Regions from separate parts of the Oceanobacillus sp. E9 genome, predicted to be linked through region 3. Evidence: riboswitches for the same ligand, from Rfam matches in the RefSeq annotation. Region 3 holds a riboswitch; each other region holds the start of a gene.
What was found. Region 3 has a riboswitch for thiamine pyrophosphate ahead of thiM (hydroxyethylthiazole kinase). Riboswitches for the same ligand answer to the same signal wherever they lie in the genome.

Region 1 (7,773 bases), on a different contig from region 3:
ATACTACTTCCATCCTGATTTAATTCGATTAGGACAATTTTCAATTGAATCAAAGACAGTTTTTTGAATGGATTGGACAAATGAACACATTTAATCAAGAAGTCCCTTGTTATAGCACTGGCGTTCGAGAACTAAGAAAAGGAGAAAACCATATCTTTCTCTGTACAGATGGCTTGATAGAATGTCCTCATGCACCCTTTGCACACCCGGAAAGAATTTTTAATTTGTTTTCAGAATCTGCACAGCAGGATACAGAAATAATTCTTTCTATGTTAGAAACCTTACAATCAAAAGAGGTCAAAGATAGTACGACCATCATTTCTTGGAAAGTATTAAATTCTAAAAATGTATCGATGCCGAGTGATGAATTAAACTAAACCTCATTCTTGCTAGCAGTTGATTTCAGTTGTTGTAGATTCATATAGCACCACCCAAAGCAATTATTTGTCTCATTATTACATCTCCTCAACCTATATTATACTGCAATTTTATCTTTCGGTTTTCTAACAAAACACATAATTGCTGCAACGATATACAGTAAAGTATGAATACCAAATCCTGTAAAAATAAACATACCTGTTATACAGCTAGCTGAAATAAACAATATACCGGATAACTTACTATTTACTTTCAATTTTAGAACACCTATTAATCCCAATATAAAACTAATTAAATACATAACTGCCGGAAGCCATAATAGATGTAGAAAAATAGAAAAGATTATAGGTAAATCTCCATGATGGACAGCAGATGTACCCTCTCTTAGATTCACATTAATTATAAGTGCAAAAATCCCAAGAAAAATTACAAATCCTGCATCGACACAAACTGCAATTGTACTCAAAATCTTTTCAATAGATCGATTCACTCATTTCTCTCCTTTCATTCATCCGTGTATTTTTGTTAACTCTTTTTACTCGTAACCATAGCCCACAGTAAATCAACACCTATCATAGTTAGATGTATCTCGTAAAAGGCTTTTAGTAATTATAATATTATTAGTCATATGAATACTTTCTTGTGAATAGTATAATTTATCCAAACACATACTGCCAAATATTCTAAGAATGAGATTCGAGTTTTACATTATATGATGCTAAATGCTTGCTTATAAAAGAACAAGCTTATATAATATATTCAAATATCATTTAAATTAATCCCAAAGGGGAGTAGCATAATAGCAGCTGTCGTCATTACAGGAGGAATCCTCGGCACTGCTGGCAACTTTTTATTAAGTTGCTTGCGAGACCTTTGCTCAATTTAGTGGGCAAAGGTCTCTTTTTATGGACTTATTGCCACACTTTTAAAAGGAGGTAATTATATGTCTAAACTCACAAAATTATTAAAATCAAAAGTGGTAAAAGAAGGAATGAAACAAGCTCAGAAACACGCTCTACCATTAATTAAGAAGAAACTAGCAAAAAGGAAAGGTAAGTTTAAATAATAATGAATTCATCTCAATACAACTTCTATGTCTCTACCGTTTCATTTTCAAATAAAAATAATCAAGTAAAAGTACTGAAACATCACCCTGATTTGCAGGTTTATGGGACGGGAAGAAGTGCTGTTGTATTTAAAGTGAACGGAGAGCATAGAGTCATTAAAATATTTTATCCACCTTTTGAAAAAACAGCTATTCAAGAAAAAAATAACTATGAAAAACTAAAAGGCAGTAGTTATTATCCAACCATTTATGAGTCTGGACCCAACTATTTGGTAATGGATTTGATTGAGGGAAAAACTTTTTTTGAATGCTTGGCGGAAGGAATTTTATTAAAATCAGACTATGTACACCAAGTTGACAATGGATTACAATATGCAAGGGACGTTGGTTTAAATCCATCCGATATTCATTTACACAATTTGATTGTCACAAAAGAAGGTACGATTAAAATTATTGATGTTGCTCGTTTTTCTCAGGAAAAACAATGCACTCAATGGCAAGATTTAAAAAATGGATATGAAAAATACTATCATCGAACTTATTTTCCTACTAAAATTCCAAAATGGATAATGAATAGCGTTTCCAAACTATATCGGCTTCGTAATAAATAGTCTATTTAATAATAGGTTAAGACAAAAGGGTTTACTCAAAAGATAAATTCGAATGATTAGTTTAAACCAGAGATATACTCCGCTTATCTAACTAGTGACTGGTGAGATTCTGATTGCTCATAACACCTGGTAGACTTTCACCCCACATAAAGTATATTTCTACCGCTAAATCTTATTATCATTCTTCTTTTGAGCAACCCGTTTTACTTTGTCTATGCCCTACTTATGGTACTCAGAAATTAAAATCCAGTTGAGTGTTTTCTTGCTTCTCTACACCTTTCATATATTTAATTCTTCGTTGAGCTGCTGCGTTAGATACTTGTTCATCCGCATGGTATGAGGAACGAACTAGTGGACCAGCTTCACAATGGGAAAAGCCTTTTTCTAAGGCAATATTTTTCAGTTCTTCAAATTCATCTGGGTGATAGTAACGCACTACCTCTAGATGTTTTTTCGTTGGCTGTAAATATTGGCCAAGTGTAACAATATCCACATTATGATTTAATAAATCATCCATTGCTTGAATAATCTCTTCTTTTTCTTCTCCTAGACCAACCATTATACTAGATTTTGTCGGTGTTTTTGGAGCTATTTCTTTTACACGTCGGAGTAACTCTAATGAACGGTCATACGTAGCCCTAGCTCGCACCCTCTTGGTAAGTCTTCGAACGGTCTCAATATTATGATTAAAAATATCTGGTCCACTATCCATTAATGTATGGAGACTTTCATAATCTCCTTTCATATCAGAAGGCAAAATTTCAATAGTACAACCTGGATTTTTTCTACGAATAGCTCGGACAGTTTCTGCAAATACTGCTGCACCGCCATCATTCAAATCATCTCGAGCGACTGCTGTTACTACCACATGTTTTAAACCCATTACGGTGACAGAATCAGCCACACGTTCTGGTTCTCCCCAATCCAGCTCATTCGGCAGCCCTGTTTTTACTGCACAGAATCGGCATCCCCTTGTACACGTATCTCCTAAAATCATAAATGTAGCTGTTTTTCTTTCGCTCCAGCATTCATGTAAGTTTGGACAGCGTGCCTCTTCACAAACTGTATTTAACCGATTATCACGCATCAGCTTTTTTAAGTTTCGATAAGATTTGTTTGTATTAATTCTTGTTTTTAACCAATCTGGCTTTCGTACATGAGTTTGTTGATTAGACATGTGAAACAGCTCCTTTTATATTACTCTTCGAATATTTAGCTTCGGCAATCTGATACACTTCTTTCCACTGTTCTTCTGTCAACGTTATTGGCTCTAATTCGATATTTAAAATTTCTGAAAAACCTTGTTGAAAAGCATCTCTTACCACTTTATAGGATTGCTTTTCTCCTAACTCCTTATTAATAGTAGTCGCTCTTTCATAAAATCCTTGTCTCTTTCTTTTTTTTATTTGATCTGTTGGAAATTGTAATAAATCAAATAGCATCTCCACATTCATAGATATAGGGATTGATCCATGTTGAAGTAGTATTCCTTTTTTCCTTATTTGTGCGTTCCCTGAAATTTTCTTTCCATTTGCAAGCAATTCATAAAATGCGGGTTGCTCAAAACAAATCGTGCTTCGATTTTTAGAGATTGGTTCATGTGCATAATCTACTTCAATCCCCAGCAATTGATAGGCTCTTAATATACCTTTTGATAAATCGTAATATGCTTGACGAATAGATGATGCAACTCTCTCATGCCTTTCTGAAATGACAATACTGTATGTCAATTCATCATCATGCAGGACAGCACTTCCACCGGTCATTCTTCTTACCAATTGACATTGATGCTTTTTAATACCTTCAAGATCAATTTTACCATCTACTTTCTGAAAATATCCTATAGAGAGTGTCGGTTCATTCCATCGATAAAATCGCAAAGTTGGTGGAATTTCACCTTTTTGATGCCAATGCAACAAAGCTTCGTCTAGTGCCATATTAATCGCTGCATCTTGTGGAGTGTTTTCTACGAAAGCCCATTTTTCTCGCAAAGATTTTTCCTCCTTAGCGAACTTTTTCACTTTAAGTGTGGGTTTAAAAGGGTGGATGAAAAGGACCGAGAAGATCGAGGCGGCGTAGCTTTGAGTACCGGAACGTATGCAGTTAATACGTGAGGAACTAAAGCAAGCCAACGAGCTTCCACAGGATGTGGTGATTTCTGCGTTGTCCACAGGACGTGGGCGATCTTAGCAGAAGTTCCCCCCTGATCTGTGTTATTTTCACCAGACTCTTTGAACAACCTCTTTGAAACAAACAAAAAGACCACATTCATCATGAGAGAATGTAGTCAATATACTTATGCCTATTGACCACACTTCCTCACGCAGGCATTATCCTGTTCGAGTATAAAGGGTCTAAACAATCCAATGTTCATCTCAGCTATTTACCATAGCTCCCCTAGTGTGAAAAAAATTCTATTTAAATGTCATTTACTAACAACCCAAGCTTACCAATAATGGAATATAATGTAAAGATACTTTTTTACTCCGTTTATTTAGCAAGGACCCTTAAAAGTCTAGGTCAGATTTTCACTCTTCTCCATCCAATCTTTTCCTTCAATTTGTCTGGTTACTAACATACTTGATACGGTATCACCAGTAACATTAACCATCGTTGCAGGCGGATCAACCACTACTCCAATGGCAGTTATGATTGGTAATGCTTCCATTGGTAAACCATACAGTGTGATTATCATCATTTCTCCCATAAATCCGCCACCTGGAATTCCACTCATCACAATTCCAGACAACAAGCATATTCCAATAGCAGTTAGGAAAGTATCAAATCCCGAGAAATCCATATTGAATACGCCAAAGACAAATGCAATTTTAAGCATTGCAGATAAACACGATCCATCCATATGAATCGTTGCCCCTAAAGGAAGTACCGTTTCACGAACATCCTTTGGAACACCAATACGTTTAGCCGCTTGTAAGTTTACAGGTAAAGCAGCGATACTACTTCCAGTACCAAGTGAAGTTGCTGCCGGAGCTAAGATATTTTTCCAAAAACGAGTAACTCCCTTCTTACCACCAGCAAGAAATGCATATAAGGTAAAGCCAATTGCAAAATATAATACGGAAACTGGGTAATAAATGATAATTGCTTTCGCATAATCTCCAATTAATTCCGCTCCAAATTCTCCAACAAGTGCTGCAAAGTACGCTCCAAGACCAATTGGGGCATAGTACATCACGAGTTTTATGATTTTCATAAACACTTCAGAAGCACTAGTTAGAAATGTAGCGAATGGTCTACCCTTCTCCCCAGTTAAACCAGTCGCTACACCAATCAATACAGAAAAAACAATTAGTGCTAACATATTGTCTCGGGAAAATAAATCAACAAAATCTGGTACTGTAAACGTATTAACCAATTGTTCCGATAAGCTTTGTTCTTCCACATTTTCTGGTGTATCTAAGGGAATATTTACACCAGAACCCGGTTCAAAAATAACAGTAGCAACTAACATAAATACAGATGCAATTATTCCTGTAACAACAAAAACCGTAATCATAGAGCCCAAAATCTTCCCAAGACGTTTCATACTATCCATACCAGCAATCGCTGATGATATGGTAAAGAAAACTAAAGGTATAACAATCATAAATAACAAATTAATAAATAAATCCCCAAGTGGTTTAATAATAGTAGCTTCTTCACCAAATAAAATCCCTATAATACTCCCAATAATGATTGATGCCAGTAAAATAATAGGAAATCGATATGCTTTTAATTTTTCTTTCATGTATCTCACCTTCATTATGTAATTTCATTTCATTAACTTAGTATATTCTACTCCTTTTTTTATTGAAGTCAAAGAGGCAAATGAAGTAATTTTTTCTATAATTATTTTTACTCTAGACATCAGGTAGCTTCTGTCATATCATATTCACTATGTATTTTTTTAAACAAAGAGGTGAGATGATATGCCAATGAAATTTTCTCGAAATACTATTCTAGCTATCTTCATGATTGGTACATTCGCGATAGGAATGACAGAATATGTTGTTACTGGATTACTAACACAATTCGCTACAGACCTGGATGTACCAGTATCTACTACAGGACTTTTATTAAGTGTTTATGCTATTAGCGTTGCTGTATTCGGACCTATCTTACGGATGGTTACAGTAAAGTACTCACCTAAACCCTTATTAATTGGATTAATATCTATATTTATTATAAGTAATATCGTTGCAGCACTAGCTCCAAATTTTGAAGTGCTTCTATTATCAAGATTGCTGTCAGCAACGATGCATGCACCTTTCTTTGGTTTAACCATGAGTCTTGCTGTTGAAATTTCTAAACCAGAAAAAAGAACTAGTGCCATAGCTGCTGTTCAAGGTGGGTTAACTATTGCTGTTATGCTTGGTGTTCCATTCGGATCGTTTGTTGGTGGTTTTTTTGATTGGAGACTTGTTTTTTGGATTATAGCCTTATTAGGTGCGATTACTTTAATTGGTTTACTTTTAGTTACTCCGAACATTAGGCCAGCAGAACAACCGAAACTTAGAAAAGAATTAACCGTATTAAAAAATAAAAATGTACTAATGATCATTGCGGTTATTGTCTTTGGTTTTTCTGGTGTTTTCACTGCATATACGTTTAAAGAACCTATGTTAAGAGAAATTGCTGGTTTTGGCGTGACAGGTGTCACAATCGGGCTGTTTTTATTTGGGCTAGGAGCAGTTATTGGCAATTTTGTCTCGGGAAGAATTCATCCTTCAAAGTTAACCGAACGTTTAATCGTTACCTTAGCAATACTTGGTGCAGTGCTATTTTTATTTACATTTTTATTATCTGTACCATTTCTTGCTTATGTTGCATGTTTTCTATTTGGAGCAGGAACATTCGGAACCACTCCAATTCTAAACTCAAAAATTATTCTAGCTGCTACAGAAGCACCAGCTCTATCTGGTACCATTGCCGCTTCCGTTTTTAATCTGGCAAATTCTATTGGTGCAACATTAGGAAGTTTACTATTAAATTCTGGTTTTTCTTTTTCACAAATCACATTTGTTGCAGCTGGAATGATATTATTCGGTATGCTATTGATGATAATAACGCATAAGATAGAAGATAAATCATTATTCTCTATTGCTACTGATAAATAGGTTTTACAAAAGAGGAGACTCTTCGGAATAGAGTCTCCTCTTTAATATTATTTATAATTCCACTCTTCCCGTAAAATCCCCATACGTATAGAGTCGTAATACTCTCCATTATAATAACGGACTTTACGTATTTTTCCTTCCATCATCATTCCTAACTTTTCAGCAACACGAATCATCCTCTTATTTCCAGACCATGTAGTCAAACCTACTCTAACTACAGGCAATTGATCAAATAGATGGTTTATCCATAACTTTAAAGCTCTTGTTCCATAGCCTTTACCCCAATTATTGCCTTCATAAAAGATAATCCCCATCTCTAGCCAATTCTTTTGTTCATCTTCATAATAGTAAGAAACTGTACCATATACATCATTATCTACACAAATTATCCATCTAGATTTAGTATCAATCCATGAGTCAGATTCTTTCAAGAAACGTTCATAAGAAATACTTTTATGGGAGAAGTATGGAGCATCCCATTGCTTCCACTCGGGTTTATCTTCTTTGTAAATTAATTCCCATAGACGTTTCAAATCTTTTTCTTTAATTGGCCGTATTGTCAACTCTCGATCTTTATACATGTGTATCCTCTTTTCATTAA
Region 2 (7,773 bases), on a different contig from region 3:
CTTATCTAATCCTTCTTCTGAAGCCTTGTCTACCTCCTCTTGCTTTTCATCATTTTCTTCTGTTTTTATTTCAACCGTTTGTAACCCATCCTCATTAAGTCGATATACACTTTCTGCTAATGTAATTGCGCTTTCCATATTAGATGTCAATATTAATACACCTTTATTATTCTTCTGAAGATGTTTTAAAACATGAACCAATACTCGTTTCGTCTCTAGGTCAACATTTAAATCTGGCTCCTCAAAAAGAATAATACTTGTATCTTGAATAATTATTTTCCCATAATGAACTCGCCTTTGTTCAGACTCTGTTAATTTGCTAATTCGTTTATCCTTCACTTCATACAATTGTAGCTTTTCAATCAATTCTTGATGGTTGACATTCGTTTGATATAATTTTTCAATAAATCGAAAATACTCTTTTATATTCATCCGTTCGTAAAGGGAGTTACTCAATAATTGAAGCCCTAATGCTTGAAAATATTCCACTTTATCTTCTAATTTATTTCCATTTAATTCGATACTACCGTTAATGATTTTTTTATCTCCAACAATCATTTTGATTAACATTTGACGGACATTTAAAGAGGAATGAATAGCAACAACTTCCCCTTTTTGAATTGTTAAATTAAACGTCGAAAACAATATGTGGTCCCCATGTCGATATTCTATTTCTTTCAATTGAAGCATCTATCTCAATCTCCTTTGAATCCCAATTTTATGTACACAGATGACAGAATTTATTTATTTTGTTACAGTTAATATGAAGTAAATAAATACGAAAAGCAACTACTAGGGGTGCCCAATGAGATGTGTGGGCTGAGAGGAAAGCACCTACTTTCCGACTCTTATGGACCTGATCTGGTTAATACCAGCGTAGGGAAGTAGTCAATAATTTTGATGATTACATTCTCAGTATACCAAAACCAGGTCCCTTATTCGGACTTGGTTTTTTGTTTTTGAAAGGAGAGATAAAGTGAAAAACACCCGTGTATTAACATTGATGGCAGTACTTGTTGCCATTGGAACGATTGGTTCACAGTTATTATGGTTCCCTGCTGGTGTCGCAAGAGCGTATCCTGTACAACATGCAGTAAATGTTATGTCAGCAGTGTTACTTGGTCCAGGACCTGCTGTTGGAGTTGCTTTAATGATCGGTTTACTTCGAAATCTCTTAGGTTTAGGAACATTACTAGCTTTTCCAGGAGGTATGGTAGGCGCATTTTTTGCAGGGGTACTTTATCAAAAATGGCGGCATCATCGTTTAGCAGTTACAGGAGAAATACTTGGAACCGGGATTATTGGTTCTTTTCTTGCTGTTCCTTTTGCTAACTTTTTAATGGGATCGAGTGTTGGTGCGCTTGCATTTCTACCAGCATTCATCATTAGTAGTGTTTCAGGAGCGTCCATAGGTTGGTTTATTTTATCTCGAGTTCATAAAGTGAAACCAGAACTCTCACACACTCAGAGGAGAGATTACTCATGAAATTCTCAGAAGAACTAAAATTAGAAAACGAAGATATTTTTACACTTATAAAAAATCACCCGTTTGTAGAAGGGATAGGAAAGGGAATACTATCCGTAGATGCAGTTCGTCACTATGTTCAAGCGGATTATGCTTATTTAAATGGATTTATGAAAACTATCGGCTCAGCTATTGGTAATGCAAATCATCGTAACGACATCGCTTACTTTAGTGCTCTAATGCAGTTTTCATTACATGACGAAATCCAAGCCCATCTGTGTTTCTGTGAGTATATTAATGTAAACTACGAAGACTTACAAGGACAGCCATTACCTCCAACAGGAGATCATTATGTTAAACATATGATGTATCATGCCCAAACAGGAACTACAGGTGAAGCAATTAGTGCGCTTTTGCCATGCCCTTGGACGTATTATGAGATCGGAAAATATCTAAATGAAACGTGGCAAGTATCGGATAATCACCCATTTCAAATATGGATTCAATGTTATGCAAATACCAAACAAGATGTTGAGGAAATGTGTGAACGACTTGATGAACATGCGAGACATGCTTCAGAAAAAGAAAAAGCAAGTATGAAAATTGCTTTCCGAAAGAGTTGTCAATTAGAATACTTATTTTGGGAAATGGCTATGTCTACTGAGGAGTGGCCGTCATTGAAGGAGGATATAAATAATGAATAATGTATCATGTGCATTAACGATTGCCGGCACAGACCCTAGTGGTGGAGCTGGAATACAAGCAGATTTAAAAACATTTCAAGAACTTCAAACATACGGCATGTCTGTCATTACTTCCGTAGTAGCTCAAAATACTACTGGTGTAACTTCCGTCCATCATATGCCAATCAATATGATTGAAGATCAACTTGAAGTTATAATAAAGGATATGCCTATTCATGCCCTTAAAACGGGAATGATTGCCAATAAACAAATGATGGAAATAATCTCCAAAAAAATTGAGAAAATGGATGCACCTTATGTTATGGACCCAGTTATGGTTGCAACAAGCGGTGACTCGCTAATAGATACAGAGGCCCGATCATTTTTAAGAGAATATTTGCTCCCCCAAACCGCACTAGTGACTCCTAATATTCCAGAAGCAGAATTTATTACTGGTCATTCTATTGAAACATTAGAAGACATGAAAGATGCGGCAAAACATATCGTTGATCATTTCAATGCGGATGCCGCATTAATAAAAGGGGGCCATATGAAAGCAGAGGCAGTAGACTTTCTATATGATGGATCTGCGATTCATACATTTTCAGCTAAACGAATTAATACAAAAAACACTCACGGTACGGGTTGCACTTATTCTGCTGCTATAACTAGTTATCTCGCTAAGGGGTACTCCATGGTAGAGGCAGTTCAGAAATCAAAAGACTTTGTTACTGCTGCAATATCCAAATCGTTTGAGCTCGGTTATGGGAATGGACCGACAAATCACTGGGCAATTCGGGAAAGATAAAGGAGAAAATAAGGAGAGGGAGATATATGCAAGTCGATATTATTAAACAAGTTCGTGATACTAAACCACTTGTGCATCACCTAACCAATCAAGTAGTAATGAACTTCTCAGCTAATGGGTTACTTTCATTCGGCGGTTCGCCAATAATGGCAAAAGCGATAGAAGAAGCAGAACAAATTGCCGCAATTTCAAATGCCGTTTTAATTAACATCGGTACGTTAACTTCCATTGAATTGGAATCTATGATAGCTGCTGGAAAAACAGCAAATGAACATAATATTCCTGTATTATTAGACCCTGTCGGAGTTGCTGCCACTTCTTTTAGACGAAAAGCTATTGATAAAATTTTAGAGGAAGTTCGTCCCACTGTGATAAAAGGAAATGGTGGTGAACTAGCAAGTCTAGTTGATATCACACTCGAAGCAAAGGGAGTTGACTCCGTTGGTGACGGTAATTTAGATGAAATCGCGCAAAAAGTAAGTCGAAAATATAACACTGCCGTTATTGTTACCGGAGAAACAGATGTTATTTATGTGGATAATCATTTGATTCATAATGGTACAGGACATCATTACCTATCAACCATAACCGGTTCTGGTTGTTTATTAGGTTCGATTATTGCAGCATGTTTAACCACAAAAGCACCATTGAAAGACCAATTAATTACAGCGGTTTCGTTCTATGGACTTTCAGCTTCGTATGCAGCTAATCAAGAAAGTGTTCGTGGTCCAGGCAGTTTTTTACCTGTATTCATTGATTCTCTTTCAAAAATGCCACAAGACCTTACGAAAGGAGAATAAATGCTTATGAAATTCCAAAAAAATATGCTTCGGAAGTATTTTATTATGGGAAGTCAAAATTGCCATAGAGACCCACGAGAGATTTTACAAGAGGCAGCAGCTGCGGGAATTACTGCTTTTCAATTCCGTGAGAAAGGTAAGCATTCTTTAAAAGGCGCTGCAAAAGTTGAACTTGCAAAAGATTTAAAAGCTATTTGCCATGATTTTCAGATCCCTTTCATTATTAATGACGATGTTGATTTAGCAAAACAATTGGATGCAGATGGTATTCATGTCGGTCAGGATGATCAACCTGTAGAATTTGTGCGGAAACAATTCCCAAATAAGATAATTGGATTGTCCATATCAACGAATAAAGAGTTGAATCATAGTCCATTAGAAATAGTCGATTACATTGGAGCTGGTCCAATATTTGCAACAAATACAAAAGAAGATGCTAAAAAAGCGGTTGGTCTTGAATGGATTCAAAATTTAAAAAAACAGCATCCTTCTCTACCAATAGTTGCAATTGGAGGAATTAATACTACAAATGCACAAGAAGTCATCCAAGCTGGAGCTGATGGTGTATCTTTTATTACAGCAATAACAGAAACAAATCATATTTTACAAGCAGTACAACGATTATAAAGTGAAGCCTACATTCAGTGGGGTTTTCGCTTTCTTCCTTTATTTTTTCTTGGATAAGCCCAATATTATAATTATGTATCCCAAATTGTGCTCTTATCCCATATGCTAATGTGATGAAACTTTGCATATGAGGAGGAAAATAATGGATTACTATAATAATCATCCATATCATCAGCAACCTCAACAAGATCAGAGACAAAATAATAACTTACCTGGTGATATGTTAAATCAGTATTTTAATCAACAGCGTGACGATTATAATCAACAGCAGTTCACTGGAACACCTTACGAAAGTTCAGAAGGATATCATGAAGTTGATGAGTCAGATGTGAATAATCCTTATGGATATTTCAATGACGATCCAAATACGCCTGGTCGAATATTCCCGGGTGGTGGATTCCCGGGGGGATTTCCTGGAGGAATTTTTGATGGATTCCCGGGTGGTGGATTCCCAGGCGGTGGCTTTCCCGGCGGTGGTGGCCAAGATGGGCAACAAGCTCCAACAGCAGCTCCTCCTAGCTTCACACCAGAGAAACCAGCATTCCAAACTTTTGCAGTAGATCCTGGTGGAATTAGACGTTGTCTTTTCCGTTTCACTTACATTTGGCCAGAAAGAGGAAGAGGTTTTTGGTACTTCCCTACGTTCGTGGGAAGAAATTCTATTGCAGGTTTCCGTTGGAGTGGATTCCGTTGGGTGTACTTTGGAATGGATTTAGGTCGAATTGAATCATTTCAATGTTATTAACAACAAAGCCTTTTTAAGGAAAAATTAGTTTATATCAAAAAGACGGCCCTTATGAGACCGTCTTTTTGATATTTATTTTTTTAATCTTTATCCACTTTTTTATTCATTTCACGCTGCCATATTAACCCTTGTTCTAATGCCATTTTCTTTGCAATTTTTGGCGCATTCCACAATGGTGGTAACAACAAGAAAGATACAGGAACTGCAGTAATAACAATAGAATTTTGTATTGATGTAATACTGTCTTCTCCAATCGTTAAAATTACAGCTGTTGTAGCACCAAAGATGATTGCCCAGAACACACGTAACCAACGTTTCGGGTTATCATGACCCGATAATGTCGCAGCGACTGTATATGACATCGTATCCGTAGTAGTAGCTACAAATATAATCGATACTAATAAAAATCCTACTCCAAATATAACTCCCATAGGTAATTGATCCGTTATTGCCATAACAGCTGCAGGCATTCCCCCCTCTGTTAAAGCATTGGAAACAGAACCTGGGTTTTCATTTTCAAAGAATATCCCCGTTCCTCCTACAACAGAGAACCAGAAATTTGTAACTAATGGTGCAACAACGGATACCGCAATAATTAGTTCACGAATTGTTCGACCCCTGGAAATACGGCTTATAAATACAATAAGCATTGGAGCATAGCCAATAAACCAACCCCAGAAAAATATCGTCCAACCAGATAACCAACCTTCATCTCCACGAAACAAATTCATTGTAAAGAAATTTTGTAAATGAGCACCTGTTCCACCGATAAAAGCATCAATAATAAATGTTGTTGGACCAATTAGAAATACAAGTAATGCTAGAAGAATCGTAAATTGTACATTCCAATTACTTAAATGATAAATTCCTCTATCTACGCCTGTCGCAGCAGATATAGCAGCAACTGTGACTAAACCAAGCACTACTAACATACTTATCACAAGTGTATTGGGTACTCCAAATAAATGATTTAATCCGTAAGAAATCTGTAACCCTAGAAATCCTAATGGGCCAAGTGTACCTGCTACTGTTGCTATAATTGAAAAGCTGTCTGCAAGTGTTCCGACAACACTCTTTTCAAAAATTTTTTCACCAAATATTGGGTATAGTAATCCTCTAGGTTTTAATGGATATCCTTTGTGATAATGGACGTACATCATGACTACCACTGCTAAAGTACCGAGAATCGCCCATCCAAGGAACCCCCAATGAACAAAAGCTTGAGCCATTGCACCGTCTAAATAGTTAAACTCTCCACCACCAAACAAAGGTGGTGTATCCATATAATGATACATCGGTTCAGCAGCTGCCCAGAAGACACCGCCACTCGCGAGTAATGTCACCAAAATCATACTTACCCAACCAAAATAACTATACTTTGGTTTATCCATTTTCCCTAAACGAACTTTTCCATATTTTGATACGGCTAATCCTAGTCCGATTAAGAAATTAAGTAATAGTAATATTTGCCAATATGCCCCGAACCAATCTGAGGAATAAGTAAATAAAGTATTTACCCACTCTCCAACTTTCTCCTTACTTAATAATGAAAGGATGATAAATAATATTAAAAAACCGCCGCTTATATAAAAAACGGGCCAATCGAGTTCCTTTTTATTTTTGGATCTCACGTTTTACCTCCTGTTTTTTACAGCAAGTCGTCTAAAGTTAGTAGTATTAACTGTTCTTAAAGACCGTTGGATGGATAAATGAAAACAGAGAAAACGTGAATCACAACAGAATTCCACCAACTTGCTCATTTATTAAACACAGTTTTTAATTATAGTTTTTTATTTTTGTTCATACAAATAATATCCCCTATAGTTTCTCGTTAAATACAGAAGGAAAGAGAAGAATTAGAATAAAATCTTCCCTCAAATCACTTTATTTACACCAAAATAAAAGAATCCTGCAATTTTTAGCAGAATTCTTATTATAAATGGATTAATTTTAAAATCTGTTCGAAGCATGGATAAATTATGCACTAATAAAATATCTTCATTTATGAATTTATAATGTGATCAACTGTGTTTTCAACTTCATCCCGTGATATTTTTTCTTTCCCTTTTTTCAATGCGTCCAATGTTTTTTGCGCAAGTGCTAATGGGATACGACAGAATAACAAAATATTCTTTGTGGAAATTTGTTCCATATATTGATCTCCCATATGTAAATTCATCTCTGCATATTCAAACATTTCTTTTTTAGTCCAATCATCCGGGAAGAAACCTACTCCGCGTTCAGCATCTTCATCAATATTTCTTAATATATTGACAGCTTGTAATCCTCGACCGTACCCAATAGCTAACTCACGATCTGTTTCTGTTCCATCATACCATTGCCAAATATCTGATAGCATGACACCGACTAGCCCAGCCACATAATACGTATATTCATCTAAGTCTTCTTTGGTGTTTACTTCCCAGTCTCTAGCTACCCATTTTGCCATTCCTTCCGCCATCTCACTAGTAGAAGCCTTAACTTTCGTAACAATATCTGAAGGGCAATAAAGCAACCAATCATTTAATCTAATTGTTACTTCTGGGAGAATATTACGATACGGATCAATTAATGATTGGTAAGCAACATTATCAAACGATTCCGCTTGTAATAATCGACTTGTTTGGATTAGTAATTCCTGCTTA
Region 3 (7,773 bases):
GATAAACGAATTCTGACAGGATTTAATACCGTCCGCAAGATTCTTTCTTTACTACCAGCCACTATCCCTTTAGCTTTATTGCTTTATTTACCGTTCGCACAAAAAATTGGTGATCCTGCATACCGTTTTATTTCAACTCGCCGTTATAAATGGTTTGGAAGAGTGCCTTATAATAAGCTGTGACTGGCAAAAAAGAAAGGTAGTGACAGAACATGTAAAAAAAGATCCTGGTTATTTTATATATCTTTCTCGCTTCCACAGCCTTCTCTTTATCATCCGCTCTACAAGTTTCTTCACCTATTTTTTTCGGTCTGAAAAACGTGCTTTATGAAGCATACGGCATGGGCTCTTTGTTAGTCAACTAAACTGGCTCTAAAATAATTGTTGGGGTAAGGGGAAAATGTAATCAATAAAAAACAAGCTACCTCCTTATTGCTTTATTTACATCACTAAATAAAGCAATAAGAGGATGCATTTAGATCATAAACGTAAGATACCAGCCTTCCAATGAATTGTTTGTCTGGTAACTTACATTTTACACGAAGCTGTTATGGGTTGATTATATTAACCACAAGTTATAAGTAGTTCACTTATTATTAAAAATCCTCTATTTAAAAGGATGCTAGATTTGTTGCTTTTTCCGAAAGCCATGTTTCAAACGTATAGGACATTTCCCAGAATGCAAGCTCATATTCTTTCGCGATAATAAATTGTGTTTTGATTTTTTCCTTCTCTGTTTCTCCTGCTTGTTCAGCTAATGTATCGAGCAGGTCAATCATTTCCTGTGTGGATTCCTGGAACCAATCACTCCCATAGGTGTTCAACCAGTTTTGATAAATTTTCTCTTTTGGTTTCGCATCCCTGTAGGTCAAACCAATATCCGCATATAACCAGTAGCATGGCAGCATTGCGGCTACAATTTGAGCTAAACTTCCGGACAACGACGCACGGTACAAATGTGATGTATACGCGTAGGCAGTTGGTGCTGGTTTAAAATTCTCGATTTCCGCATCTGTAATCTGTAAAATTTCTGCATGCTCCTTATGCACCGTTAACTCTGCTTCAGCTGTCTTCTTTGCTTTTTCAGCCAGTTTAGCAGCAACATGAAAGTCATCTGAATGGGCAGCCGCAAAAGCATGCACCTTGCCGTAATGCTTCAAATAATAGATATCCTGCAGAATATAATTTTTGAATGTTTCTAGTGGCAAATCACCACTTACAATACCCTGTACAAATGGATGATTTAAACTTAACTCCCAACTCTCTTTCGTTGCCTCTCGCAATGACTCTGAAAAACGCATAGAGAATCCTCCTTAATTTTTGTTTAATAGCCTACTTCTACAACAGCATTAACAATATACATTAAATCGTTTTTATCCTGCTGATCTTCCAGAAAAATCCCACTAGTTGTTGCCATGCCTCCAGGCAAGACCTCAACAGTGACTGTGCCATAAGGAATTAATTGTTTTATTCTGTAGTGATCCAATTTTTCCTGATCCAATGGGATGCCCAGTTTTACATGTACCTTCATCTTATCTAAATCACCATCTGGTAGAATTTTCTTCATTCCTGGCATAGAATTGGTATGGATTGCATGCATTACTGCTCGTTCTGATGCAATATTCACATCTTGTCCATGTACATCTACTCCTGTCCCTGTCTCGATAAATAGAAGATTTTCCATTTGCTTTCCCTCTTTCCATAATGAAATATATCCTTATAGTTCTTGAACTTGTTTGTATTTTTCTACTTTTTCATCCGATAGAAAATACAACTCGTCGAGTAAGGCTGGAATAAATGTTCCAGGCCCCGCTGCTTTTGCCATTGCTAATTCAGCTGCAATGCCATAACTTGTTACAGCATATATACCTGCTTTATAAAAATCATCAACTACGCTTACAAAAGGTCCAACAAAAGATGAAAGTAAACATCCACTAGCCGTAATGTTTTGTAGCATTTCATGCCCGTTTTTACATAACGCAGTTCGCTCACCATCGGTCACAACGTCAACTTTTCCAGTTGAAATGACAACCGTATCATATTTTTTAGCGACTGTTTTTGCTATTTCTGGATCGTTTTCTTGAATAATGGAATCTGGCCCTTTTGCTTTTTCTAGCTTACCAGCCAACACAGCTATTTCCCCTGCATTAGCACGTATTACGGCTAGCTTTACCGTTGTAAGTATGTCATCAATGATTTCCGTCCGAAAATCTGTGCCTCCAACTGCAATGGGATCAAGAATAACAGGAACCCCATTTTCGTTTGCTGCTATTCCAGCCTTTAACATTGCTTCTCCACGTTCTTCCGTTAATGTCCCAAGATTCAGCACTACTGCGTCGGCAATTTCTCCATAGTTTTTTGCCTCTCTTGGAGTATGGGACATCGCAGGTGACGCTCCGATTGCGATTAAACCATTAGCAGCAAAATTAATCGCAACTTCATTGGTAATATTAAAAATAAACGGCTTATCTTCTTTAATTTTTGTAATAGTATCCATCAAAAAATCTCCTCTCTAAAAATTAGAATGAAGAACAAAAAAACCACCCCGAAAATGGAGTGGTTGTGTATACAGCTAAAGAATAGGTATAACTCGCCAACTCCACTTTCCTACGCTGGTATTAACCAGTTCAGGTTCAAAGGGATTAAGAAATGAATCTTATCTCAGCCAAATGGCACCCCTAGTGGATTTTTATTTATTCTACCTATATCTTATTTCATTTTTTCTTAAAAGTAAAATTATTCATATGAGTCAATTTCCGTAATTACTAAGTTTAATACAACGAATATTTTAGTGACAGTTTTATAGCAATGACTTGGCTTTGGAAGTAGTCGACTATAAAGTAATCTAGAAGAAGTAATTTGTTTTGCAATACTAGAGCTTCATTTCAACGTTTACAAGCTGTTTTTTCATAAAAACAAACGATGAAATAAAAAAATATAAAAAAATTTTAAAAAGGTATTGCTTTTTTATAGTTATATGGATATAATATTACTTGTCCTTGTTTTTAAGGATTGTCTGGTAGCGATAGCTAGAAGGTCACACCTGTTCCCATGCCGAACACAGAAGTTAAGCTTTTCAGCGCCAATGGTAGTTGGGGTTTTACCCCTGCAAGAGTAGGACGCCGCCAGGCAAGGATAATTTATCCTTAGATTGGATATAATATGTGAGTATAACACATAGAAGTGTATGACCATATTTTCCATATCATAAGTCATATCGCGGGGTGGAGCAGTCTGGTAGCTCGTTGGGCTCATAACCCAAAGGTCGCAGGTTCAAATCCTGCCCCCGCAACCAAATTATTTAATATTACTATAGTAAGATCCAGATTCACTGAAATACTGGATGCCATACATAAGTAAAAAGTTGGTCCGGTAGTTCAGTTGGTTAGAATGCCTGCCTGTCACGCAGGAGGTCGCGGGTTCGAGTCCCGTCCGGACCGCCATGAAAATTATATTAGAAGTTGTAGAACACATGGTTTTAATTGAAACCTGTGTTTTTTTAGTTTGTAGACATAATTTAGTCGTCCAATTTTTTTCTTTTTTCTTTTGTTTTTGCTATGATAGTTGGTAGTGAATACAAAGAATGGTGATTTTAAATGGATGAGTTTTCTTTTATAAATTCGATTAAGCCGAAGTTTTATCAACAGTCTTCTCTGTTAAAAGGAATTGGAGATGACGCCGCGGTTTTTCGAAGTTCGATGGATATTGTTACGGCAGTAGATACCTTTGTAGAGGATGTACATTTTTCTCGTTCTACAATGGAACCATATCATATAGGTTATCGTGCATTAGGAGCCAATATAAGTGACTTAGCAGCAATGGGAGCTTCACCTAGTTTCTATTTAGTTTCTATCGTTATACCAAAGAATTGGATTCAAGAGGAGCTGTCCCAGATATATTTAGGTATGGATGATTTAGCGTCGAAATATCATATGGATATTATTGGTGGAGACACCGTTTCAGGTAAACAATTAACAATCTCTATTACAGTAATTGGATATACCAACACAAATAAAGCTCGATGTCGTCAGCATGCTAAAGAAGGAGACATTGTTTTTGTTACGGGCACGTTAGGGGACTCTCAGGCAGGGTTTCATATCCTGACCAATGAAAACAACAGATATATTGATCAAGATTTTTATATAGGTCGACATCGAAAACCAGAACCGAGAGTGGCTTTTGCGCAAGCTCTAGAAAGTCTGGAAAGAGTATCTTTAAATGATGTTAGTGATGGGATTGCTAATGAGGCAAGTGAAATTGCAGAAGCCTCTAATGTGTCTATAGTTCTAAGTGAAAATGACATACCAGTTTCACGTTCTTTTAATCAATTTACGTATGAGCAACAGTATCAGTGGAAATTATCTGGTGGCGAAGATTTTGAACTTCTCGGCACAGTCGCTAAGTACGATTGGGATGTAGTAAAAAAAGCTGCTGAGCAGACAAACACCCAATTAACGATAATTGGTAATGTTATAGAAGAAAACAAGCATCCTGTTTATATAGAAGATAATGATGTGCGTAAAGTGCTTAAAAAAAGCGGATATACGCATTTGAAGTAGGTGAATTAAATGAAAATACAGCTTCATTCTCCCGAAGAGACTAAAACTCTCGGCCAGAGAATAGCAAAGTTGTTGCATCCTGGTGATGTTATTACGTTAGAAGGTCAGCTAGGTGCTGGTAAAACAACGTTTACGAAAGGAATTGCTTCTGGACTAGAAGTGAAGCGTCATATTACGAGTCCTACGTTTACAATCGTGAAAGAATATCGTGGGAAAATGCCTTTATATCATATGGATGTCTATCGTTTGGAGGATTCACTTGAAGATATTGGCTTTGATGAATATTTTCATGGGAATGGAGTCTCTGTAGTTGAGTGGGCAGGGTTTATTGAGCCATTCTTACCCGAGAATCGTTTAGATATATCTATTCAGTACACGGATAATGAAGATATTCGTGAAATTGATTTGTATCCTCGAGGGTCTCATTTTGAACAAGTAGTAAACGAATTACACGGTTAGGAGTTTATGTATGAATATACTTGCAATCGATACTTCCAATCAAGTATTAGGTGTGGCATTATTAAAGAATGGAGAGATAATCGCAGAACTTACAACTAATCTCACGAAGAATCATTCCGTTCGTTTAATGCCTGCTGTTGAAAGTCTTATGCATCAAGTATCTATACAACCAGAAGATCTTGATCGAATTATAGTAGCAAAAGGTCCCGGGTCATACACTGGAGTAAGAATAGGCCTATCTACTGCAAAGACGATGGCTTGGGCATTACAAATACCAGTAGTAGGTGTCTCCAGTTTAGAGGTACTCGCATATCAAGGAAAGTTCTTTAACGGAATTATATGTCCTTTCTTTGATGCGAGAAGAGGATTAGTGTTTACTGGTGGATATCAATTTAATGATAATAAAATTGAAAAAGTAATCGAAGAAGAAAATTCACTTATGACTTCCATGCTTGATAAATTAAAAAAGCAGGGCGAAAAGGTAGTATTCTTGAGTCCAGATATTCATGAATTTAAAGAATTAATTAAAGAGGAATTAGGGGAATTAGCAATTATCCCTGAATCTGTCTATCATCTTCCAAAAGCTTCGCATTTAGGTCTTGCAGGGATGAATATAGAATCGGAATCCATTCATGAGCTCGTCCCTAATTATTTACGTTTAGCGGAAGCAGAAGCAAATTGGCAAAAAAGTCAGAAGGAACATCAAGCGAATGAATAATATTACGATACGTCCAATGGAACTTACTGATATTCCTGAAGTTTTACATGTAGAAAATGCATGTTTTCAAACACCTTGGACAACGGATATTTTTTATCAAGAATTAATAGAAAATGCTCATGCGTATTATTATGTCGTTGAAATAGAGCATACAATAGTTGGTTATATTGGTTCGTGGATTGTTTTAGATGATGCGCAAATAACAAATTTTGCTATTTTACCAAGTTATCGTAGAAATAAACTAGGTGAAAAGTTATTTCGTTATGTGATGCAGCTTGCCATATCAAAAGGAGTAGAACGTCTTTCACTAGAAGTGCGTGCATCAAACATAGCAGCACAGTCCTTATATAGAAAATTTGGTTTAGTTCCTGGTGGTATTCGTAAAAGGTATTACACGGATAATCATGAGGATGCCATAGTGATGTGGGTGAATGTAAAATGAAAAAAGATACAATTATATTAGGTATAGAGACAAGTTGTGATGAGACTGCAGCCTCTGTAGTAAAAAATGGTAGAGAGATTATGTCCAATGTAGTTGCATCTCAAATCGAAAGCCATAAACGCTTCGGGGGAGTTGTGCCTGAAATTGCATCTAGACATCACGTTGAACAAATTACAATTGTGCTTGAAAAGGCAATTACTGAAGCTGGTGTTACTTGGAAAGATATAGATGCCATTGCAGTTACAGAGGGGCCTGGATTAGTGGGAGCTTTATTAGTAGGTGTGAATGCAGCGAAAGCATTAGCGTTTGCTAAAAAGAAACCATTAGTTGGGGTGCATCATATTGCTGGTCATATCTATGCAAATCGTTTAGCGCATGAATTTGAGTTTCCAATGTTAGCCCTTATTGTTTCTGGGGGACATACAGAATTAGTTCTAATGAAGGAACATGGTGATTATGAATTAATAGGGGAAACAAGAGACGATGCCGCAGGAGAAGCGTATGATAAGGTAGCTCGTATGTTGAAATTACCGTATCCCGGTGGTCCGCAAATTGATCGCTTAGCTGCTGAAGGTGAAGAGTCGATTAATTTTCCGCGTGCTTGGCTAGAAGCAGATAGTTATGATTTTAGTTTTAGTGGATTGAAGTCTGCCGTAATAAATAAAATTCATAATGCTAAGCAACGTGAGTTGACGTTGAATGCAGAAGATATTGCTGCAAGTTTTCAAGCTAGTGTTGTGGAAGTACTGACAGAAAAAACATATCGTGCAGCGAAAGAATATAACGTAAATCAAGTTATTGTAGCAGGTGGAGTAGCTGCTAATACAGGGTTAAGAAAAAGTCTAGAGAAACGTTTTTCAGACGAGGATTTTCCATTATATATTCCACCAATTCAACTATGTACAGACAATGCAGCAATGATTGCTGCTGCAGGCACCATATTGTTTGAAAAGGGTCATCGTTCCACACTCGATTTAAATGCAAATCCTTCACTTTTGCTTGATTAATCACAGGTTATTCACAAGGGTGTGGATATATTATGTAGATAAGCTACGTAATCATCTTTTAAATGTGGATGAAAAAGTGGATAACTGTTCATTTGGTTGTGGATTATGTGTATAAATTTTATTAGTTCGAGTTTTTTAGACATTTTTCGAGCTTTTTGTTGTGGATAAGTGTTGTATTAAATAAGGATATTAACAGGAAGAAATTTGGTGGAAATCCGATGAATAAAAAACAAAATTATTATTTTCAAACTGATTTAATCCTACTCTTTTTAGGATTTGTAATCATTAGTTTATTGGCTATTTATAATGCGCAGCAAATTGATCAAACTAATACAAATTTTGTCATAAGACAAATTGCTTTTTTTGGTATTGGTGTTTGTTTTGTAGCAGCGATACAATTTATCGACCTCGAACAGTTATATAGAGGTAGTATATATATCTATTTAGGTGGAGTTTTCTTATTGGGACTCTTGCTTATTAGTCCTGATGCAATTGCAAGGGAAATTAATGGAGCAAATAGTTGGTTCACCTTACCTGGGTTGTCCATTCAACCTGCCGAATTTGCGAAAATGTCGACGATTTTATTTC
Region 4 (7,773 bases), on a different contig from region 3:
AATCCGTTTTTAGAAATATACTCCGCCTATCCAACAGGCTGCTGGTGAGCCTCCGGTGTCTCATGAACCGGAGCTCCCTATGCCTTTACCCTCAAACGATTATCAGTATATTACTTACGATTATTTATTATTATCCTTTGTTAATTACATATAATGGTTCTAAGAGATGCGTATTGCTATTTTCCCAAATTGTTTTCCTGCTTTTAAATACTCTAAAGCATCTAAGCTTTCTTCTAAATTAAAAACCTTATCTACAACTGGATGCGTTTCATATTTAATGTAATGATCCAATGCAGCCTCTAACTCTTCTTTACATCCCATCGTAGTACCAATTAGCTGGTATTGTCCATAGAAAAATGAACGTAAATCAAATTCAATTACATCTTCCGTAGTTGCTCCAAATGTAACAAACCGTCCACCTTTTTTTAATACAGCTAAAGAACGATGAAAAGTGGCTTTCCCTACACTGTCAATAACCATATCTATGGTTTCTTCCTTTAAAGCTTTTTCCCAATCATCCGAAGTATCCAGTACAACGTCTGCCCCTAAATGTTTCGCTTTTTCTTGTTTATCTTTACTACGTGATGTAGTAATTACTCGAGCTCCATGATTTTTAGCAAAATGAATTAGAAATGATGCAACTCCGCTTCCTGCACCAGGTATAAATACAGTCTCACCGGGTTGTAACTTACCCTTCGTAAAGATTGCTCGATAACCAGTAATTGCTGCCAAAGAAAACACGGCTGCTTCTTCCCAAGACAAGTAAGCTGGCTTTGGTTCTACTTGGTCTGAGGCAATCACTATTTTCTCAGCTATGGTTCCATGATCGGGCATCCCTAAAATGTCAAATTCTTCTGGGGGAGCATCACTGTTTTTTTTCCATCGTAATGACGGATTAATCATTACTTCATCTCCAACTTGTACGTTCTGCACTCCATCTCCGATAGACTCTATCACTCCAGCACCATCAGAACCAAGAATTAAAGCCTCTTGATTACTGCCTCTTCGTTTCGGAATTGCTAAGTCTCTTCGATTTAAACCTGCTGCCTTTAATTTAACAATAACTTCATTTGAAGCTGGTGTTGGCTCGTCCATATTTTTGATTGTAACTCGATCAAGCTCGTGTACTAATCCTCTCATCTAATCATCCCTTCTACATAAAGCTATTCATTTTCTCTAATTGCTCCATACTTGTTATATCTTCGGTAAATAATGGGATTGTAACTTTATTTTGGCTTTGAAAATACTCATTGATTAAATCCATATACTGTTGTTCATGTTCTTTTCTTCTTTTATAAAACGAGCCATCTACATTTTCAGGTAATACTTTATTTATAATTACAGTATCAACAAGAAGATGGTATCGCCCTAACAAAGCAATTGCTTTTTTGGTTTCCAATATAGGAAGTCTTTCAGGATTTAATACGAATAGAAAACCTGTTTGTTGTTGATCAAGTAAGATTTCCCTTGCTTTAGAAAAGCGAAGCTGTCTTTCGTGTAGAACATCGTATATCGGATCTTCTACAGCTGCTCCGTCATTTAGTAGTTGTGAATAATTATCGTTTGTTTTCTTACGCTTTTTTAATAATCCCTCTATCCATATCCCCATTAATTCCGGTAGAGTTAACAAGCGAATTGTATGTCCAGTTGGAGCAGTATCAAATATTAGTTTATCAAACTGATTCCCTTCCTCCAAAATGATTGAAATCAATTTATCAAATAAAGCTGCTTCGTCGGCACCAGGAGAAGCTTTTGCAGTATCCAACTGTCGGTTAACCTCGTCAATCATTCCGACATGCACCACACCTTGAATATTTTCCTTCACGGATCGAATATAAAAATCGGTCTCTATTTCAGGATCAATTTCTAAGCCATAAAGAGAATCAGCTAATTTTTTTATTTTCCCACCTATTGTTGTTTGAAATATATCACCCACATTATGTGCAGGGTCGGTTGATATAAGTAATGTCTTATTGCCCTCCTTTGCTAATTTCCAAGCAATTGCAGCAGCAGAACTTGACTTACCTACTCCACCCTTACCTCCAACAAAAATAATCCGTTTATGTAATACTTCCATCCCAAATCCCCTCTCTTCTATTAGCAACAACGAATACCACTTAATGGAGATTTATCCATTCCCATTCGCAAATGCCAATCATGAAAATCTTCGATAATATACGGGTACAACTCTAACGTATAGTAGTAAACTGGGTTCGGGATTCCAAGCATTTCAGAATAAAGTAATAATAAGAAGAAATCATCTTCATTTCGTAATTCTCTAGCCACTTCTTGCCGATGTGGCAAACTAATGACTTCCTCGTAATAATAGATTAGTTTCTTGATTTTTTCCAACATCAATTATGAACGCTCCTTTCTTCTACAGCGAATATGAAAATACTGCCTCAAACCAGCACAACATGTATTTATTGTTCCAGTTATTGAGACAGTATCATCAACGTTATTCTCTATCGAATGGATCATCTTGTTTTTTCGTTAATTCATGAAAGGCGGTGAAAGCAATCCAAATTGCAAATACAAAAATAATTGCTCCTAATACAAACAATAACATATTAGATCCAGTTCCAAACCAAGACCATTCAAAGAATACTTGTTGGAACATCGCAAATAAGGTCATAAATATAACGAAAATCATCGGAATAAGTGTAACGAGATAGTTACTTCCTCTACGTTTTAACCAAATAGAAATAAGGAATAAACTTATTGCTGCTAGGAGTTGATTTGCAGTACCAAACAATGGCCATATGAGATAACCACCAGACCCAAATCCATTCGGTCCCTCTGGAATCAATACTAGAGCTGTACTGGATAATACTGCAACCGAGGTAGCAACATGTGTTTTTGTTAATGGCTTAATATTATATTCAATACCTAACTCTGCAATAATATAACGCATAAGACGTACGGATGTATCTAATGTTGTTGCTGCAAAGCTAACAACTATGATGGAAACTATTGTTGTAGCTATATCAGTCGGAATCCATAAACCCTGCGCTAAATTAGCTGCACCTTCTACAAAATTACCTAGTCCTATCGCATTTGCGTCTGAAAATGATGCGTATGCTTGAGAAAATGCATCTGTATTTGCAAATAACGTCCCAACTGCAAGTATAGATACAAGAGCGAGTACTCCCTCACCTACAGCACCAAAGTATCCTACAAATCTTGCATCCGTTTCTTTATTTAATTGTTTCGATGATGTTCCTGATGACACTAATCCATGAAAACCAGAGATAGCTCCACAAGCTATGGTGATAAATAGTAATGGCAATAGACTTTTATCTGGACTCTCATTAATAGCTGGTGCTGAAATACTAGGATTTGTGAAGATGAGTCCTAAATAGAGAATGCCTAATCCTACTACCAACTGATGCGAATTAATAAAATCTCTTGGTTGTAGTAATTTCCATACCGGCAATGTCGAAGCAATATAAACATAAACCATTAAAATGACAATCCAAATTAAAAATGCTGTTGATACACTTCCTAATCCAAACAACCCAGCTCCATCTTCTCCACCCATAAAACGCACAAGATCAATTTGTAAAAAGTCAAATCTACTTGCTAAAATTGCTGTTAAATACATAATTGCAAGCGCAACAAGTGAAGGGATTAACATTTTTTTACTTCGTTTATAAGCAGCGTATCCAATCCAAATTGCTAAAGGGATTTGAATGAATACTGGCAAAACACTAGATGGATAACTAATAAATAAATTTGAAATTACCCATGCAAAAACTGCATTTACCATCAAAACTAATATTAATATAATAAATAAAAATAATAGCTTTCCTCTTCTACCAATTAACTTATCTGCGATAGTACCGACGGAGTATCCTTTATTTCTAACAGATAATGCTAATGTTCCAAAATCGTGAACTCCTGCAGCAAACACCGTACCTAAAACTACCCATAAAAAAGCAGGTAACCATCCCCAGTAGATTGCAATTGCGGGCCCAAGTATTGGAGCAGCACCTGCTACAGAGGTAAAATGATGTCCCCAAAGAACAAATTTATTGGTCGGAACATAATCCACACCGTCCTTATAACGATGTGCAGGAGTGACATAGTTTGGATCTAATCGAAAAATCTTTTCCGCTACAAACTTAGAATAATAACGATAACCCAATATAAAAATAACAATACCGATTAGAGCAATAACAATAGCATTCAATTGCATACCTCCTCTTAAAAATATATTTGTATCAACTTATGTGTAAGCGCTTTTATTTAGTACAACCTAACTACTCTGAATCTATTTTTTATGTACTATCTTTTTTACAATTTAAAAATTGAATACTTTTCGTCATCAATTATCATCACCTCCTTTATTATATTATTAGAATTATTCTAACATATTCGACAAATTTGTATAACCTATTTTTAATTAATTTCAATTAAAAAATGCCCTCACACGTTCTGTAACCTCCAATTATTATTGAAATTGAAGTCTACGAAACAAGTAAAGGCATCGTAATTTGATTGTCTTATCACAGTTCTAAAGAAAGATAACTCCTACGATTGTTGCTATAATTAATCCGACTATTACAGGAATGAAATTCTTTCTAACCAAATCCATTACAGATACTCCACAAAAACCTGCTATTGCAATTAATGATGACCAAGCAACAATGGTGCCGCCACCCGTCCATATAGCTCCTAATTGACCAATACTTGCTAGTGTAGCAGCATCTACTCCACTTGTCTGAAGAGAAGCAGCTAATGCTCCCGTTAAGGGCAATCCTGAAAAACCAGAACCGTCTAAACCAGTAATAATTCCAATGATTAACACACTGAAAGCAACTAAAAATGAGCTTTCTGGTAGATATTGTTGAATGGAAGCAACAATATCAAATAATAATGCAGGCCCTTCTTCTACACCTAATATTTTGCCTGAGAACTCGGGACTACCAAGAAAGAAAAAGCCAGCGATAGGTATAACTGGCCCCATAGCTTTAAAAGCAAATACAAAACCATTAGTAATATGACTTCCTACATAGTCTAGTGCGTTTTGTTTTCCAAACGCTACTGTTGAGAGCAATAACAATATTACTGCAACTCCACCAACAAATGCAGCTCCATCACCACCTACTAATTCTGTATTCGCAATAAACTTACCATACATCATATACACGACTACAGCCAACAAAGCAATTGGTACAATAACTGCAAATAGTTTACTCCATGTTTGTAACTGTTTCGTTTTAGGATGGTGTACAGAATGCTCCGATTGCTGCAGCTGTTCTAATTCTCTTTCATTTTCCGGATCATTTTTTGAACGAATATGTTTGCGATAGAGTGTGTATGCAATTACGATTGCAACTCCACCAGCAACTAATGAGAGGATAAGTGAACGATCTGCAACGATACTTGTATCTATATTTGCTGCAGTTGCCGATAGGTTTGGAGCAACTTGGACGATATAATCAGATGATAATGCCATGCCTTGACCGGCAATTGCAATTGCAACTGCAGCTACCATTGCCGGTAACCCCGCACTAATTGCAGCAGGTACCAATAATGCACAAATTAACGGTACCGCTGGAGTCGGCCAAAAGAATAATGAAATTACATAGGTTACCCCTATTAATACAAAAAATGATACGTGCCCATTTACCATTACTCTTTGTATTGGCTGTATCATTCGCACATCTGCTCCGAGGTCTTTTAATGAATGTAATAAGGCAAGCATAAACGTAATAATCAAGAATATACTGAATAACTCTTGTGCTGCAACTAGATTAGCATGAAAGATGGCTGTAAATCCTGAAACAATACTGCCATTAAATACCCATGATAATATGAAAGTTCCTAATAAGGTCGGCAGTACAATCCCTTTTCGAAAAATCATTGTGATGATAATTACGAGTGTAAACAACCCATAAATGAAATGCGCTAGAGTTAATGTCATCCTACATTCTTCCTCTCTTTGAATGTACTATAGCCTATGCAAAGAGAAGTGTTTTCGCTACTGTAACTATCTTTCACTTAATAATAAAAGCCTGAGAACTTTTGGTCCTCAGACTTTGTTTGTGTGAGCAAATTGCCTACTTTGATTGAAGTAATGTTTTTGGTTGTTTATGGAATAAAAAGAATACAGCTAAAGCACTCAGTATAAAAGAAGGTAACATATACGAGCCATTATACAGAAGAGAATATAACCACGCTGGTTGTCCTTCTACTGCAGATCCAAAGAATACAATCCCTGCAATATAATGTGCAATAAAACGTGCAAATGAACCGATAAATACCCCTAGAGTAATTAAAAATAAGTATGATTTGATCTTATTTTCTCGAACATTTTTTTGTACTGCTTTTGCTACAACTCCTGCTAAACCAATAACTGTAAATGCGATTGCGTAATCTATGAATCCTTGTAATGGCACCATTACATATGCAGTCCCTACAGCAATTTGTAACATTCCCCATAGAAATCCTGATAATAAGCCACCTTTTAGTCCCCACCGAAACGCAACAATGAATATTGGAATCATCGCAAAATCAATAGAGCCGCCTTGTGGCCATAATTTTATTTGTAACGGAATTAAATCTAGTAAAAGTGCAAGCGCCGTAAATACAGCAACCTCGACTAAAAATAATGTCTTTATTTTTGTCATTATCTACTCTCCCCTTTAAGGTCAGAAACCGTTTTTTCACACAACAAAAAAGTAATGCCAAAGGGAAGCTTCTTGATGGGACTGCATTATACAGCCTTTGCTCCGCTCACACATTACTACTAACCATCAAAAAGACTACAATCCCTACGCTAGTATTAACTATCAGGTTCAAAGGGTCAGAACAATCATTGTCCACTCTCAGCCATATGGCTCCCCTTGCAGGCTTTTCTATTTACTTTTTTGCTATATTTTATTGTACGTTAAACTGGTTATTTATACAATAGTTTATAATTGAAGAAATGTCTCAACATCTTCCACACATAAGGAGATTGCCTCTTCCCAAAATCCATCTTTAGTTAAATCAACATGTAAATGTTTTTGTGCTAATTCTTCTACAGACATTCTTCCGGTATCCCTCAGTAAAGCTATATAATCATCTTCAAAACTTCCACCTTTTTCTTGGGCATGTTTATAGATTCCGAGACTAAATAAGTACCCAAATGTATACGGGAAATTATAAAAAGGTACTCCAGTTATATGAAAATGCATTTTTGAAGCCCAGAAGTTTGGATCATATTCATCCAATCTATCGCAGTACGCTTCTTTCTGTGCTTCTACCATCAATTGATTTAAGCGGTCTACCGATACCATTCCTTTTTTTCTTTCTTCATAAAAACGCGTCTCAAACAAAAATCGGGCATGTATATTCATAAAAAATGCAATACTACGCTGAATTTTCACTTCGAGTTGGGATCGCTTTTCTTCCTTTGTTGCCGCAGATTGTACAGATGCATCTGCAACAATCATTTCCGCAAAAGTAGAAGCAGTTTCAGCTACATTCATTGCATATCTTTGATTCAATCCATTAACATCATTCATTACATGTTGGTGATAAGCATGTCCGAGTTCATGAGCCAACGTCGCGATATTAGAAGACGTTCCAGAATAAGTCATAAAAATTCTTGTTTGTTCACTGTTTGGAAAGCTTGTACAAAATCCACCAGGACGTTTTCCTGGTCGATCTTCTGCTTCTATCCAATTTTTTTCAAAAGCCATTTGAGCAAAGTCTGCCATTTTAGGACTAAATTTCGCAAAATGATTAACGATAAATGCTGCACCATCTGAATAACTTTTCTTT

Region 1: another riboswitch for thiamine pyrophosphate. It lies ahead of AQ616_RS11840 (lipoate--protein ligase family protein); the one in region 3 lies ahead of thiM (hydroxyethylthiazole kinase).
Region 2: another riboswitch for thiamine pyrophosphate. It lies ahead of thiW (energy coupling factor transporter S component ThiW); the one in region 3 lies ahead of thiM (hydroxyethylthiazole kinase).
Region 4: another riboswitch for thiamine pyrophosphate. It lies ahead of thiT (energy-coupled thiamine transporter ThiT); the one in region 3 lies ahead of thiM (hydroxyethylthiazole kinase).

The regions. Positions count from the first base shown of each region.
Region 1 covers NZ_LSNA01000007.1:447,145-454,917, reverse strand. Annotated here, with positions in the region: gene AQ616_RS19940 (PP2C family serine/threonine-protein phosphatase) at 1-67, shown strand, start outside; gene AQ616_RS19935 (PP2C family serine/threonine-protein phosphatase) at 45-377, shown strand; gene AQ616_RS11855 (DUF4064 domain-containing protein) at 476-868, opposite strand; gene AQ616_RS20085 (hypothetical protein) at 1,322-1,444, shown strand; gene AQ616_RS11850 (protein kinase family protein) at 1,447-2,055, shown strand; gene lipA (lipoyl synthase) at 2,288-3,232, opposite strand; gene AQ616_RS11840 (lipoate--protein ligase family protein) at 3,225-4,046, opposite strand; TPP riboswitch at 4,355-4,464, opposite strand; gene AQ616_RS11835 (dicarboxylate/amino acid:cation symporter) at 4,571-5,803, opposite strand; gene AQ616_RS11830 (MFS transporter) at 5,985-7,172, shown strand; gene AQ616_RS11825 (GNAT family N-acetyltransferase) at 7,220-7,753, opposite strand.
Region 2 covers NZ_LSNA01000008.1:170,415-178,187, forward strand. Annotated here, with positions in the region: gene AQ616_RS14510 (LytTR family transcriptional regulator DNA-binding domain-containing protein) at 1-690, opposite strand, end outside; TPP riboswitch at 785-900, shown strand; gene thiW (energy coupling factor transporter S component ThiW) at 977-1,486, shown strand; gene tenA (thiaminase II) at 1,483-2,169, shown strand; gene thiD (bifunctional hydroxymethylpyrimidine kinase/phosphomethylpyrimidine kinase) at 2,162-2,956, shown strand; gene thiM (hydroxyethylthiazole kinase) at 2,983-3,756, shown strand; gene thiE (thiamine phosphate synthase) at 3,763-4,383, shown strand; gene AQ616_RS14540 (hypothetical protein) at 4,526-5,128, shown strand; gene AQ616_RS14545 (BCCT family transporter) at 5,209-6,759, opposite strand; gene AQ616_RS14550 (squalene/phytoene synthase family protein) at 7,131-7,773, opposite strand, start outside.
Region 3 covers NZ_LSNA01000009.1:303,494-311,266, reverse strand. Annotated here, with positions in the region: gene AQ616_RS17670 (thiol-disulfide oxidoreductase DCC family protein) at 1-183, shown strand, start outside; gene tenA (thiaminase II) at 612-1,301, opposite strand; gene AQ616_RS17660 (Lin0512 family protein) at 1,325-1,684, opposite strand; gene thiM (hydroxyethylthiazole kinase) at 1,718-2,497, opposite strand; TPP riboswitch at 2,588-2,690, opposite strand; rRNA gene rrf (5S ribosomal RNA) at 3,016-3,131, shown strand; tRNA gene AQ616_RS17645 (tRNA-Met) at 3,219-3,295, shown strand; tRNA gene AQ616_RS17640 (tRNA-Asp) at 3,367-3,443, shown strand; gene thiL (thiamine-phosphate kinase) at 3,597-4,559, shown strand; gene tsaE (tRNA (adenosine(37)-N6)-threonylcarbamoyltransferase complex ATPase subunit type 1 TsaE) at 4,569-5,018, shown strand; gene tsaB (tRNA (adenosine(37)-N6)-threonylcarbamoyltransferase complex dimerization subunit type 1 TsaB) at 5,029-5,736, shown strand; gene rimI (ribosomal protein S18-alanine N-acetyltransferase) at 5,729-6,178, shown strand; gene tsaD (tRNA (adenosine(37)-N6)-threonylcarbamoyltransferase complex transferase subunit TsaD) at 6,175-7,185, shown strand; gene AQ616_RS17610 (FtsW/RodA/SpoVE family cell cycle protein) at 7,404-7,773, shown strand, end outside.
Region 4 covers NZ_LSNA01000007.1:538,439-546,211, reverse strand. Annotated here, with positions in the region: gene AQ616_RS12250 (zinc-binding dehydrogenase) at 160-1,140, opposite strand; gene AQ616_RS12245 (ArsA family ATPase) at 1,154-2,077, opposite strand; gene AQ616_RS12240 (cory-CC-star protein) at 2,098-2,355, opposite strand; gene AQ616_RS12235 (carbon starvation CstA family protein) at 2,459-4,192, opposite strand; gene AQ616_RS12230 (hypothetical protein) at 4,517-5,929, opposite strand; gene thiT (energy-coupled thiamine transporter ThiT) at 6,066-6,635, opposite strand; TPP riboswitch at 6,759-6,862, opposite strand; gene AQ616_RS12220 (M3 family oligoendopeptidase) at 6,921-7,773, opposite strand, start outside.